DNA from 2 places in the Aliamphritea spongicola genome. Region 1 is predicted to be linked to the other one. Evidence: predicted binding sites of a transcription regulator. Region 1 holds the regulator's gene; the other holds the start of a gene.
What was found. The regulator LexA, encoded in region 1, represses DNA repair genes until DNA is damaged. The targets are predictions, from matches to a motif close to TACTGTNTANNTANACAGTA.
Positions count from the first base shown of each region.

Region 2: the regulator LexA is predicted to act here: its motif matches at 3,167-3,186, upstream of dinB (DNA polymerase IV).

Region 1 covers NZ_JAFIDL010000001.1:20,563-26,645, reverse strand. The annotation lists gene dinG (ATP-dependent DNA helicase DinG) at 1-1,276, opposite strand, end outside; gene lexA (transcriptional repressor LexA) at 1,374-1,976, shown strand; gene JYB63_RS00150 (cell division inhibitor SulA) at 1,981-2,454, shown strand; gene JYB63_RS00145 (hypothetical protein) at 2,518-2,775, opposite strand; gene JYB63_RS00140 (DUF6586 family protein) at 2,803-3,300, opposite strand; gene topA (type I DNA topoisomerase) at 3,382-6,045, opposite strand.
Region 2 covers NZ_JAFIDL010000001.1:1,364,714-1,370,796, forward strand. The annotation lists gene JYB63_RS06330 (sulfite exporter TauE/SafE family protein) at 1-50, opposite strand, end outside; gene JYB63_RS06335 (SulP family inorganic anion transporter) at 234-1,793, opposite strand; gene dinB (DNA polymerase IV) at 2,034-3,119, opposite strand; gene JYB63_RS06345 (helix-turn-helix domain-containing protein) at 3,255-3,542, opposite strand; gene JYB63_RS06350 (EAL domain-containing protein) at 3,756-6,083, opposite strand, start outside.

The sequences.
Region 1 (6,083 bases):
TGGACTGAAACCGCGACACCATAAGACCAAGCCTCGGATACCACTGCTCAGCCAGTTGTTTATCAATGTCGCCGACTTCACCATCAAGCGCTTCCCGAAACAGATCCAGTAACATTTCATGGCGGGTTAACAGTCGGGCAGCCAGATACTCAGCATCCTTAAACATCAGCCTTAGCTCTTCAGGGACTTCGCCACCGGCAAACCTGTAACGGTCACGTAAACGACCGTTCTCAGCATTGACCATAAGTGGCTTCACCAACTCATGGATCTGCTCCAGCAGGATTTTTAAATCTTCACCCGGACGTAACGTTTGCTCAACATATTGCGACATCACGCCCGGATGGCCAAGTTGCTCCAGCATCTGAGCATGCTGCTTGGGAAGCGTATTCAGCCACCTTGACGATGACTTGATCCGCAGACTGAACGCAAAGTGATTACTGGCCTTAGGGGCCAGATGGTGTCCCTCATCGAAGATGTATATAGCTTCAGCAGGATCAGGCAGGATAGCTCCGCCCCCCAGTGACAAGTCCGCCAGAACGATATCGTGATTGGCTATCACACACTCAACCTGATCCAGGTCCCGCCGGGCTTTAAAAAAACTGCAGGCACTGAAGTTAGTGCAGCGACGGTTAGTACACTGCAAATGATCGCTGGTTAACGGCCCCCAGCGGGCATCTTCAATTTCTTCAGTGAGATTATCCCGGTCACCGTCCCAACGACCGGATGCATACTCATTCAGCAAATGCTTGTAAAAAGTTTCCGTTTCCGGATCCAGCCGCATAGCCTGTTCATCTTCATACAATGCTATCTGACCGGTTGAGGCACTGGAATCCAGATGCTGCTCAACTTTATTGATACACAGGTAACGCCCCCGCCCTTTGGCAAGGGTAAAACTCATCGGCAGTTCAGTATGCTCAAGTACTTCAGGCAAATCTTTATGTAGCAGCTGTTCCTGAAGCGCCACTGTTGCAGTCGACAGAATGATCTTCTTTTTTAAAGCCTTCGCTACTGGAATCGCTGCCAGCAAGTAACCAATAGTTTTACCTGTACCGGTTCCGGCCTCGACCACACAGACATGATTCTCTCCGAGACGCTGAGCCTTATCATCAACAGGAATATTACCAATGACCTTTGCCACCTCGGCAATCATCCGCTTCTGGCCGGCACGGGCCTTTAACCCCCGGCTGGCTAAAAACTTACTGTAAGCAGTCTGTATCTGTTTTTTGAGATCGTCGGTCAGCACGTCAATCAGTCCGTCTGTATGAATGGCGGCCATTCTATCAATAACACTGGATATATAAACATAAAAAATGTTTACAAAAGCAAAATACTGTATATAGTTACAGATACTGGATAAAAACACAGAGATCATCATGAAACTGACACAACGACAAACCGATGTTCTTGATTGTATAAAACATTACATTGCAACCACCGGCTATCCGCCAACCCGTGCAGACATTGCCCGGGAACTGGGTTTCAAGTCTGCCAATGCTGCAGAGGAACACCTCAAGGCGCTGGCACGTAAAGGTGCAATCGAAATGATACCCGGCACATCACGGGGTATCCGTATACCCGATCTTGAACAGGAAGAAGCAGGCCTGCCTGTAGTCGGACAGGTCGCCGCAGGTAACCCGATTCTGGCCCAGCAACACGTTGAAGACCGCTGCACCATTGCCGCAGATTTCTTCCACCCACCGGCGGATTACCTGCTCCGGGTACGGGGCACCAGTATGAAGGACGTCGGCATTATGGACGGTGACCTGCTGGCCGTACATCAGTGCAAACAGGCCAAAAACGGCGAAATTGTTGTCGCCCGTATTGAAGACGATGTCACCGTTAAACGCTTTAAGAAAGATGGCAATCTGGTTTACCTAATTGCTGAAAACGAAGAATTTGACCCGATTGTGATCAACCTGGAAGAACAGGAATTATCTATTGAAGGCCTTGGCGTAGGCGTGATTAGAAGAGGATAACGACATGATGCAGGCAGAACTGGTAACTCAATCCACTCAGAATGCGAATATTCCCCTGATTCGCCCTTCTGACAGCATGTTAACCGAACAGGCGGCACAGCCAATGCCCGCCCTGGCCGGAAAGATCACTGAAATTGTTATGCATAATAACGACTTTGATCAGTTAACAATGTTACTGCCTTTGCTTGCTCAGTTAAGTCGCGATGATCGCTGGTTTGCCTGGATTGCCCCTCCAAGCAGCCTCCCCAAAGCACTGCTTTCTGCCGCAGGTATTGATCTGAATAAGATCATGCTGTTACAGCCCGATGCCAGCCACACCACTTATGACCTGGCATGTCAGGCACTGCAAGCAGGCACCTGCCATGCAGTCATCACCTGGCCAGGAATGCTCAGCAATGAGCAACTCAACGGTTTGGAAAACGCAGCTGAACACGGTGCCAGCCATGGCATTGTTATCCGGGACCGGATGGCCTCATAAAGCAATTTTTATCCACCATAAAAAAAAGCGCCCTCCGGCGCTTTTTTTATGAATCATTACCGCTCAGTGTAATACAGGTGGCTTTTCATCTTCTGCGTTTTGAAGCTCCTGAGCTTCCGCAGCCTTATTCTGCATTTCTGCTGCCATGTGAATCCCGGCACTCAGCATTACCTTTGCAACATCCAAATGCTGATCCTGCAGGCGCTTCTTCATGTCATCAGAAAAACTGACACGCATTACCGGCACATCGTCAGATTCCATTTCACGCAGCACGATCTCACCGTTTTCGAGCTCAACAATTTCCAGAAACAACTCAGCCATCTATAAAACTCTACAATTAAAAACTAATTACCATTCCTGAGAAACGGCACGTAACCGCTGGATAACCGAAGATAGGGAATCCAGCCAGTTTCTCAAACGGGTCACCCGGTCATCATCAGCTACCATCGTTAAACTAATTTCAGATTGATGGACAACACCGGACTCATGACTATTTTCGTTCAGGGCAGAAAGCTGCGCAAAAGCCCGCAGCATATTCGCCAGCCAGGAAACAGCGTCTTTCTCCAGCATCGCCAGCTCACGCAATTCCGGAGAAACAAAATCAGCAGAACACCCTTCTAACAACGCCACAGCATTACCTGCTTCTGCCGGTAACGGTATGTTCTGTATTTCAATGAGTTCAAGCAAATATGACCTGTAAGCCTGCATCAGATGAAATACAACAGATTCATACTGCGCTTGCTGTGCCGGCTCTGACTCACTGTCAGCCAGTGCCTGATACTGCTGTAACTGCAGCTTCGCAAAATACAGTCGCTGATTTGTCAGACTCAAACCACTCAGAGACATACAGATACCTGCTCAGGAAGGATACACTTCAAGTTAATAGCCACAGCAAAAGCCGCGACCATCAACCCTAAGTGTAGACGTTTACTTCTTAGCTTTCGCTTTAGCCTTTGGTTTTGCCTTAGCAGCTTCAACCACCCAGCTGTTACCCTGATAAAAAGCCCGCCATCCTGTCGCCTTACCATCCACCTCAGTCATGACGTACTGTTCTTTGGTTTTGCGGCTATAACGGACAATGCTCGGGTTACCTTCATCATCCTGAACAGGTGCACTGAACAAAAAACTGTATTTCGGATCAATTTCACTCTGATGCGGCAGTAATTCGCTGATCTTCGGTGCACGGGTTTCCCGTTTCCGCGGGAACTGGCTGGCAGCCAGGAATAATCCTGATGCACCATCACGCAGCACATAAGTGTCTTCAACCTTCTCACAGGCCAGCTCAGGCATAGGCACCGGATCCATCTTCGGCGGCGCAGCTTCACCACTCTTGAGCAGCTTACGGGTATTTTTACAGCCCTCAGCCGTACAACCAAAGAATTTACCGAACCGGCCGGTTTTCAGCTGCATTTCTGCGCCACATTTATCACAGTCAATTACAGGACCGTCATAGCCTTTGATCTTGTAGCTGCCCTGCTCTACCTCAAAACCACTGCAATCCGGGTTGTTACCGCAGATATGCAATTTACGCTGCTCATCAATCAGGTAGCTGTCCATTGCAGTATCACAGATCTTGCAACGGTGCTTGTTAATCAGAATTCGGGATTCTTCTTCATCATCGCCGTCAACACTGACCACCTCATCGCCGTGAATCAGGTTCATGGTCGATTTACAGCGTTCTTTAGGGGGCAGTGCATAGCCAGAACAACCCAGGAAGACACCTGTTGTACCGGTCCGGATCATCATTTCACGGCCACAGGTGGTACACGGAATATCGGTTGCTGTCGGCGAGTTAGGCCGCATTCCACCTTCAGGCTGCTGGGCAATTTCCAGACGGTTTACGAAACCGTTGTAGAACTGATTCAGCAATACTTTCCAGTCTGCTTCGCCGTTAGCGATATCATCCAGCGCTTCTTCCATACGGGCCGTAAAGCCGTAATCCATCAGATCAGTAAAGTTCTCAACCAGACGCTCGGTAACAATGTCACCCATCTTCTGCGCATAGAAGCGGCGATTCTGCGACTCAACATAACCACGGTCCTGAATCGTCGAGATAATAGGCACATAAGTTGACGGACGGCCTATACCGCGCTTTTCAAGCTCCTTAACCAGAGACGCTTCGGTATAACGTGGTGAAGGCTTGGTGAAGTGCTGTTTGGGATCAATGTTTTCCAGCTTCAGGGTATCTCCCTGCTGCACGTCCGGCAAAATCACATCATCATCCGCTTTCGCTTTGGCCAGTACCCGGGTATAGCCATCAAAGCGCAGGATCCGCCCCTTAGTGGACAGTTCGAACTCTCCAGCCTTAACGGTAATACGTGTACTGGTGTACAGAGCAGGCATCATCTGACAGGCAATAAACTGACGACGGATAAGCTCATACAGACGCTCTGCATCCCGCTCCATACCTTTCAGTGACGTTGCCTCAACCGTAACATCCGACGGACGGATTGCCTCGTGTGCTTCCTGTGCACCTTCTTTGCTGCTGTAGCGGTTCGGCGCCTCAGGCAAATACTTATCACCGTAATTATCCTGAATGTAATCACGGCAGGCAGCGACAGCCTCAGTACTCAGATTGGTCGAGTCCGTACGCATATAGGTAATGTAACCCGCTTCATACAGTCGCTGGGCCATCATCATGGTCTTCTTAACACCAAAATTCAGCCGGGTACTTGCTGCCTGCTGCAATGTTGACGTAATAAACGGTGCGGAAGGCTTACTGCTGGTCGGCCGGTCCTGACGCTGAGCAACTTCTAACGGCGACTGGCTGATCAGCGCTTTATACTGATCACTCTCAGCTTCACTGGTCGGCCGGTAAGCCTTATCCTGATATTTGTTCACCTGCAGACGCAGTGCTTCTTTCGCCCCGGAACTGGCATCCAGATGCATTTCCCAGAACTCTTCCGGAATGAAACTGCGAATCTCCTGTTCACGCTCAACGACCAAGCGCACAACTACAGATTGCACACGGCCGGCAGACAGACCACGGGCAACCTTTTCCCACAGCAGTGGTGAAACCATATAGCCCACAACACGGTCCAGAAAACGCCGCGCCTGCTGAGCATTCACACGGCTCATATCCAGTTCGCTTGGTTGCTTAAACGCTTCCTGAATAGACTTCTTGGTAATCTCGTTAAATACCACCCGGCGGTAACGGTCATCTTCCCCGCCAATCGCTTCACGCAGGTGCCACGCAATAGCCTCACCCTCTCTATCCAAATCGGTCGCGAGATAGATAGTGTCAGCGTTTTTCGCCAGGCGCTTCAGTTCATCAACAACTTTTTCTTTACCCGGCAGAATCTCATATTGCGCCAACCAGTCCTTTTCCGGGTCCACGCCCATACGGGCAATCAGTTGGGTTTTTGCTTTTTTAGCTTTATGTTTCACCTTTTCTTCAGGTGACATTTTACGGGTAAGTGCGGCCTGCCTGGCGCGCTCTTTGGGATCAGATTTAGACGCACTCGCTGAACCACTGGTGGGCAAATCACGTATGTGTCCCACACTGGATTTAACGACAAAATCGCTACCTAAATATTTGTTAATCGTCTTGGCTTTCGCCGGAGACTCCACAATAACGAGGGACTTACCCATATACAAAAATCCTTAGAGGATATAATCAGCAACTCAAA
Region 2 (6,083 bases), 1.3 Mb from region 1:
ACCACTGAACCCAGGGCGATATAGGCAAATATAAATTCCAGTTCCAGCATCGCTATGCTCACCTCTTATCTGACAATAACCAGTTAAAACCCGGCCACTATTTCAAAACCCGGCGCTGATTGCAAAGCCAGATTAACGGGATATATCACGCCAGCACACCTTTTTCCGGATGGCGGCAACGAAGACAAAAACGCCGGCTAAAAAGCCGGCGTTTATATTTGTCAGTCGCAGAATCAGGCTAACTTGTCGTCCGCCACTTTGTACTGAGGATCTTCTGCGCGGTTGATTTCAACTGCACTGCCAGCTTTTTCCAGCAACCGGATACATTCCGGGCTGAGGTGGCGCAGGTGAATATCGATACCGCCTTTCTGGTAACGTTCCACCAGGGAATCAATAACCTCGATACCTGAGTGATCCATTACCCGGCAGTTTTTAAAGTCGATAATGACTTCCTGCGGATCGTAACGCGGAGTGAACTGATCACGGAAATTCTGTACAGAGCTGAAGAATAACGGGCCGTTTGGCTCATAAATTTTCAGGTAACCGTTGTTTTCCAGACTGGTTTCCACGCGCATATTTTTCGCATGGTTCCAGGCAAATACCAGCGCAGACACAATCACACCGACAATAACCGCAATCGCCAGATCCGTCAGTACCGTAACTACCGTCACCGTGATTACCACGAAAATATCAGCCCGTGGAATCTTGTTGATCAGGCGCAAACTGGCCCATTCAAAGGTACCGATTACCACGATAAACATCACGCCAACCAGCGCCGCAACCGGGATAATTTCGATCCAGCTGGAGCCGATCAGGATGAACGTCAACAGGAACAGCGCGGCAGAAATACCTGAAGCACGGCCGGTACCACCGGAGCTGATGTTGATCATACTCTGGCCGATCATGGCGCAACCACCCATACCGCCAAAGAAGCCGGTCGCCACGTTGGCAACGCCCTGGCCGACACATTCTTTGTTACCACGGCCACGGGTTTCTGTGATTTCGTCAATCAGCGTCAACGTCAGCAGTGATTCAATCAGACCGATAGCCGCCAGAATCAGAGCGTAAGGCACGATAATACGCAAGGTCTCAAAGGTGATTGGCACCATCGGAATATGGAACTGTGGCAGGCCACCGGCGATAGACGCCATTGGATCGCCAGTCATGTCAGCCAGTACGTCCTGTACGGTACGGGCATCCAGATCCAGACCAATTACCAGTGCGGTCACGGTGATAATCGCCACCAGTGTGGACGGCAATGCCTTAGTCAGCTTCGGCAGGAAGTGGATGATCGCCATGGTCAGGGCAATCAGCCCCAGCATCATCATCATCTGGTCACCCTGCAGCCAGACCAGATTGCCGTCATCATCCAGCATCTGGAACTGTTTCATCTGCGCCAGGAAGATCACTATCGCCAGACCATTCACGAAACCGAGCATCACCGGATAAGGCACCATGCGGATAAATTTACCCAGCCGGAATACCCCAGCGAGTATCTGGAATATCCCCATCAGCACCACGGTGGCAAACAGATATTCCACCCCGTGCATGGCTACCAGGCTGACCATCACAACCGCCAGTGCCCCTGTGGCACCGGAAATCATGCCCGGACGGCCACCAATCGTGGCAGTAATCAGACCAACCATGAAGGCAGCATATAAGCCAACCAACGGTTCTACGCCTGCCACGAAGGCAAAGGCGACTGCTTCCGGCACCAGGGCCAGAGCAACAGTAAGGCCGGAAAGAACATCAGCTTTCAGGCTCTGTGAACGCTTAACTAACAATTGCAGCATAGAATTTATGTGCTCCGGGAAAATTAATTACATCTGTAGCGACAGCGAACCGGCTAAACCGGGCTGTTCGGGTACAAATGACGCAAGAAAGGCGCAGGATTATATAACATCGCGACACCGCAAGGACAGCGCCAATTGAAATTAGCCAAAGGATTTAAGCATGAAAATATGACAACCATTATTCACTGGTGTCATATGCTTGCACGTCATTGCCCTGCCAGGTTGCAAAGCCCTGCCTGTTCAGTCAAACAGGCTGAGCTGTACCCCCTGCCGGGGCTTATGTTCCACCAGCCGGTACCCCAGACCGATCAGCCGAACCGGACGTTCTCCCCGTAGCCAGGCCTGTTCACATAAATGCCGGTAAAGTGCGAGATTGGGTGTCGGTGTCGCTTGCTCAACGGTGGTTTGCGAAAAGTCATGAAATTTCAGCTTCACAACTGCCCCGCTAATATCCCGTTTATCTTTGTGTTTATGATAACGGCGCTGCAATTCCTGCATCAGCACCGGTAACTGCTGTAAACAGGCATTCAGGTCCTGCAGATCCTGCGGATAGGTATGCTCAACACTCACCGACTTACGTTCACGAGATACCTTCACCGGCCGCTCATCGATTCCCCGGGAGAGCTCGTATAACCGTTTGCCGAAACGGCCGAAACGATCCACCAGCTGCGCCAGGGAAAACTGCTTTAGCTGGCCACAGGTCTCAATGCCCATCTCATGAAGTTTTGCCGCGGTTACCTTACCCACACCGAAGATCTTGGCCACCGGCAGGGTTTCAATAAACGTCTCCATCTCATGGGGCGGCACCACAAACAGGCCATCCGGTTTACGCCAGTCACTGGCGATCTTAGCCAGAAACTTATTCCCCGCCACCCCGGCAGAAATAGTGATGCCTACTTCCGCGAATACCCGGGCACGGATTTCTTCAGCAATGCGGGTGGCACTGCCGCCACAATGGGCTGATCCGGTCACATCCAGAAAGGCTTCATCCAGAGACAGGGGTTCAATCAGGTCGGTGTAATCCTGATAAATGGCCATAATCTGCTGGGATGCCTGACGGTATTTTTCCATATTACCAGGCAGCAAATGCAAATGTGGGCACTTCATCAGCGCCTTGGCAGTCGACATCGCCGAATGGATGCCGAACTCACGGGCCGGATAATTACAGGTGGAGATAACGCCTCTGCGGTCTGACGAACCACCAATGGCAATGGGTATATCTCTCAGGGAAGGATCATCGCGCATTTCAACAGCGGCAAAAAAACAGTCGCAGTCACAGTGGATGATTTTTCGTTGCGGGCCTGATGTCCCTTGTTCGTCAGACATAAATTACGTTACACAATCAGAACTGATGGGCTAAGTGTAATGCAACTTACTGTATAAAAAAACAGTGCAGAGCGTTTTAGCTGTGCACTGTTTTCATCGGGATTTTATCTGAGTCTTGAGCGGTTCTAAAACCCTTTACTGACGCCGTAAAGAAGACTCCAGCGACTTCAGGTGATTACCCACCCAGGACGGATCGAACGGGCCCCAGTTATCAATCACATAATAGCCATCGTTATTTCTGCGGCCATCCTGTTTGAAGTGAATTTTAATGCCCAGCCCCGGAATCGCCTTAATGACATCCTGAATGGTACGGCGCGGCCAGCCGGTTTCCTGCATCAGCGCAGGTACACTGGGGCGTTCAATGGTATTAACAAGGTGAGAAATGACTAAACGACGAGCAAAAGCGGAATTAAATTTTTTCATGATGAGTTCTACATCCCTTTAGAAATCCTGGTATTTCACTGCGTATGCAGTACCAACAGCGTTTATCCCTTTAGCCTTTCTGTCAGAAAGACCGTTACGCTTAGACTTAAGGATAATAATTTTGCAGCACGAATGCTAGTTGCCCCAGAAAAATTCCGGCAAAGATCCATCAAATGAATAACAGGATGGCCAGAGAGGCAGATAAACGGGCTACTAAGCAGGCTGTACACTTTCAGATGAGTGAACCAAATGCATGAAATGATCCTGGCTGACCGGTTTGCTGTACAGGAAGCCCTGCATTCTGTCACAGCCAAGCTGCTGCAGAAGCTCCGCCTGTTCAGGAGTCTCAACCCCTTCTGCCACGGTGGTTAATCCCATCCCCTGCGCCAGGGCAATAACCGAGCGGATCAGCGCCGCATCGGCTGAATCGGTCAGTGAAGCTGCGACAAAAGACTTGTCGATTTTCAGGGTATTGAAGGAATAGCGGCGTAAATAGCTGATCGACGCAAAACCGGTGCCGAAATCATCAATGGATAAACGGATACCTGCCCCGGTAATCTTCTGTATCTGCTCATCCACTTCAGACCAGCGGTTCAGCAACAAGCCCTCGGTAATTTCCAGCTCAAGGACCTGCGGCGATAACTGATGCTGTTCCAGTAACGCCAGTAACCAGTCAGCGAAACCGTTCTTCTGGAACTGCTTGGGAGACACATTGATACACATACGGAAGTCATCCGGTAGTGAACTGCGCCAGAGCAGATACTGCTCCAGTGCCCGCTCAATCACCCATTCACCCAGCTCATTGATCAGGCCCAGGTCTTCCGCCAGCGGAATAAAATCATCCGGACTGACATTCGACAGCACCGGGCTGTGCCAGCGAAGCAGTACCTCACAGGCAACCACTTCATTGCGCCGGCTGCAGGTAATTGGCTGAAAATGCAGGCTCATTTCTTCAAATTCCAGCGCCCGCTGTAGATGTGTCTCCATCAACATCTGCTGTTGGGCATGCTGATTCATTTCCGGCGTAAAGAAGTGGTAATCGTTGCGGCCTCTGGACTTGGCAATATACATAGCCGCGTCGGCGTTACGCAGCAGGGTTTCTGCGTTGTCGCCATCCTGCGGATACACAGCCCCCCCCAGGGATGCCGTCACAAACAACTCGTGCTCTTCAATGTACACCGGCGCATTAAAAGCCCGGAGTACTTTTTCAATGATCCGCTCTGCCACCGCAATGTCTTCAATATCATCCATGATCAGCAAGAACTCATCGCCACCAAAACGGGCGATGATATCTTCGCTGCGAACCGCTTCCTTCAGAAGTTCAGCCACGCTGCCCAGGAAACGGTCACCGGTACTGTGACCAAAGCTGTCATTAATGCGTTTAAAGTGGTCCAGATCGATAAATATAACCAGCACATGGGTGCCACGTTTTTTCGCCAGCCGGATACTGTTAGTGAGGCGCTGCATGGCAACCATCCGGTTCGGCAGCCCGGTGACAGCATCATATTTGGCCTGAAACGCCAGTTGCTGTTCCTGCTGCTTATGCCGGGTGATATCTTCCATAATGCAGACATAGTGGGTGATCTGCTGATCATCGCCGGTAATCGGTGCAATGCTGGTCAGTGCCCAGAATTCTTCCTTATTGGCCCGGTGATTGAGTAACTCCCCACGCCACGGCAGTCCCTGATGCAGGTTCTCCCATAAGCCTTCATAAATATGCTCCGGCATTTTGCCGGATTTCAGAATCCGTGGTGTTTCTCCGATGGCCACCTTGCTCTTATAACCGGTGCTGGCTTCAAACGCCGGATTCACATATTCGATCACCCCCTGCTGGTTGGTAATCAGAATGGCAGACGGGCTCTGTTCAACCACCGTCGACAGCTGGCGTAACTTCAGTTCCCGGCGGTTACGGCTGGTAATATCCGAAATGAATCCGACAAAGCCACGGGTCTTGCCCTGCTCATTCAGCCGGTAGTTAATATTGACCTGAATATCAATGATGCTGTCGTCTTGGCGGATACCTTTACGGCTGTAGGTATCCAGGTGAGGAAACTCATCTACCATCCGGCCCAGTTTGCGGCTGTAGTACTCCCGTTCTTCTGACAGCATGGTTTCACTGATCGGCCTGCCCACCATCTGATCCGGCGGATAAGCAAATATCTGGTGCGCCTTCGGGTTGGCAAATATCACTTCACCTTCAAGGTTGATCTCAATAATGCCGTAGGGAGAAGCGTCCACCAGTGCCCGGAAACGCATTTCGTTATCAATGACCTGATTCTGACTGTTAATCAGCTCAGTCATGTCCTGAACAATCCCTCTGATCAGGGTCACTTCCTTGAAAGGATCTGCCACCGGCTCTGCCTGAATATGCAGCCAGCGGGTTGAACCGGTGGGATGTTTCAGCCGTACCAGACAGGTATCCACCAGCTTACGGGTCAGTACTTTTTCCGTCAGGCCCTGCAGCTGTTCGCGGTCTTCAGTAAACAGCTTTTCCAGTACATCACTCAAAAAAGCGCTGCGCTGGGAGTGCAGCCCGAACAG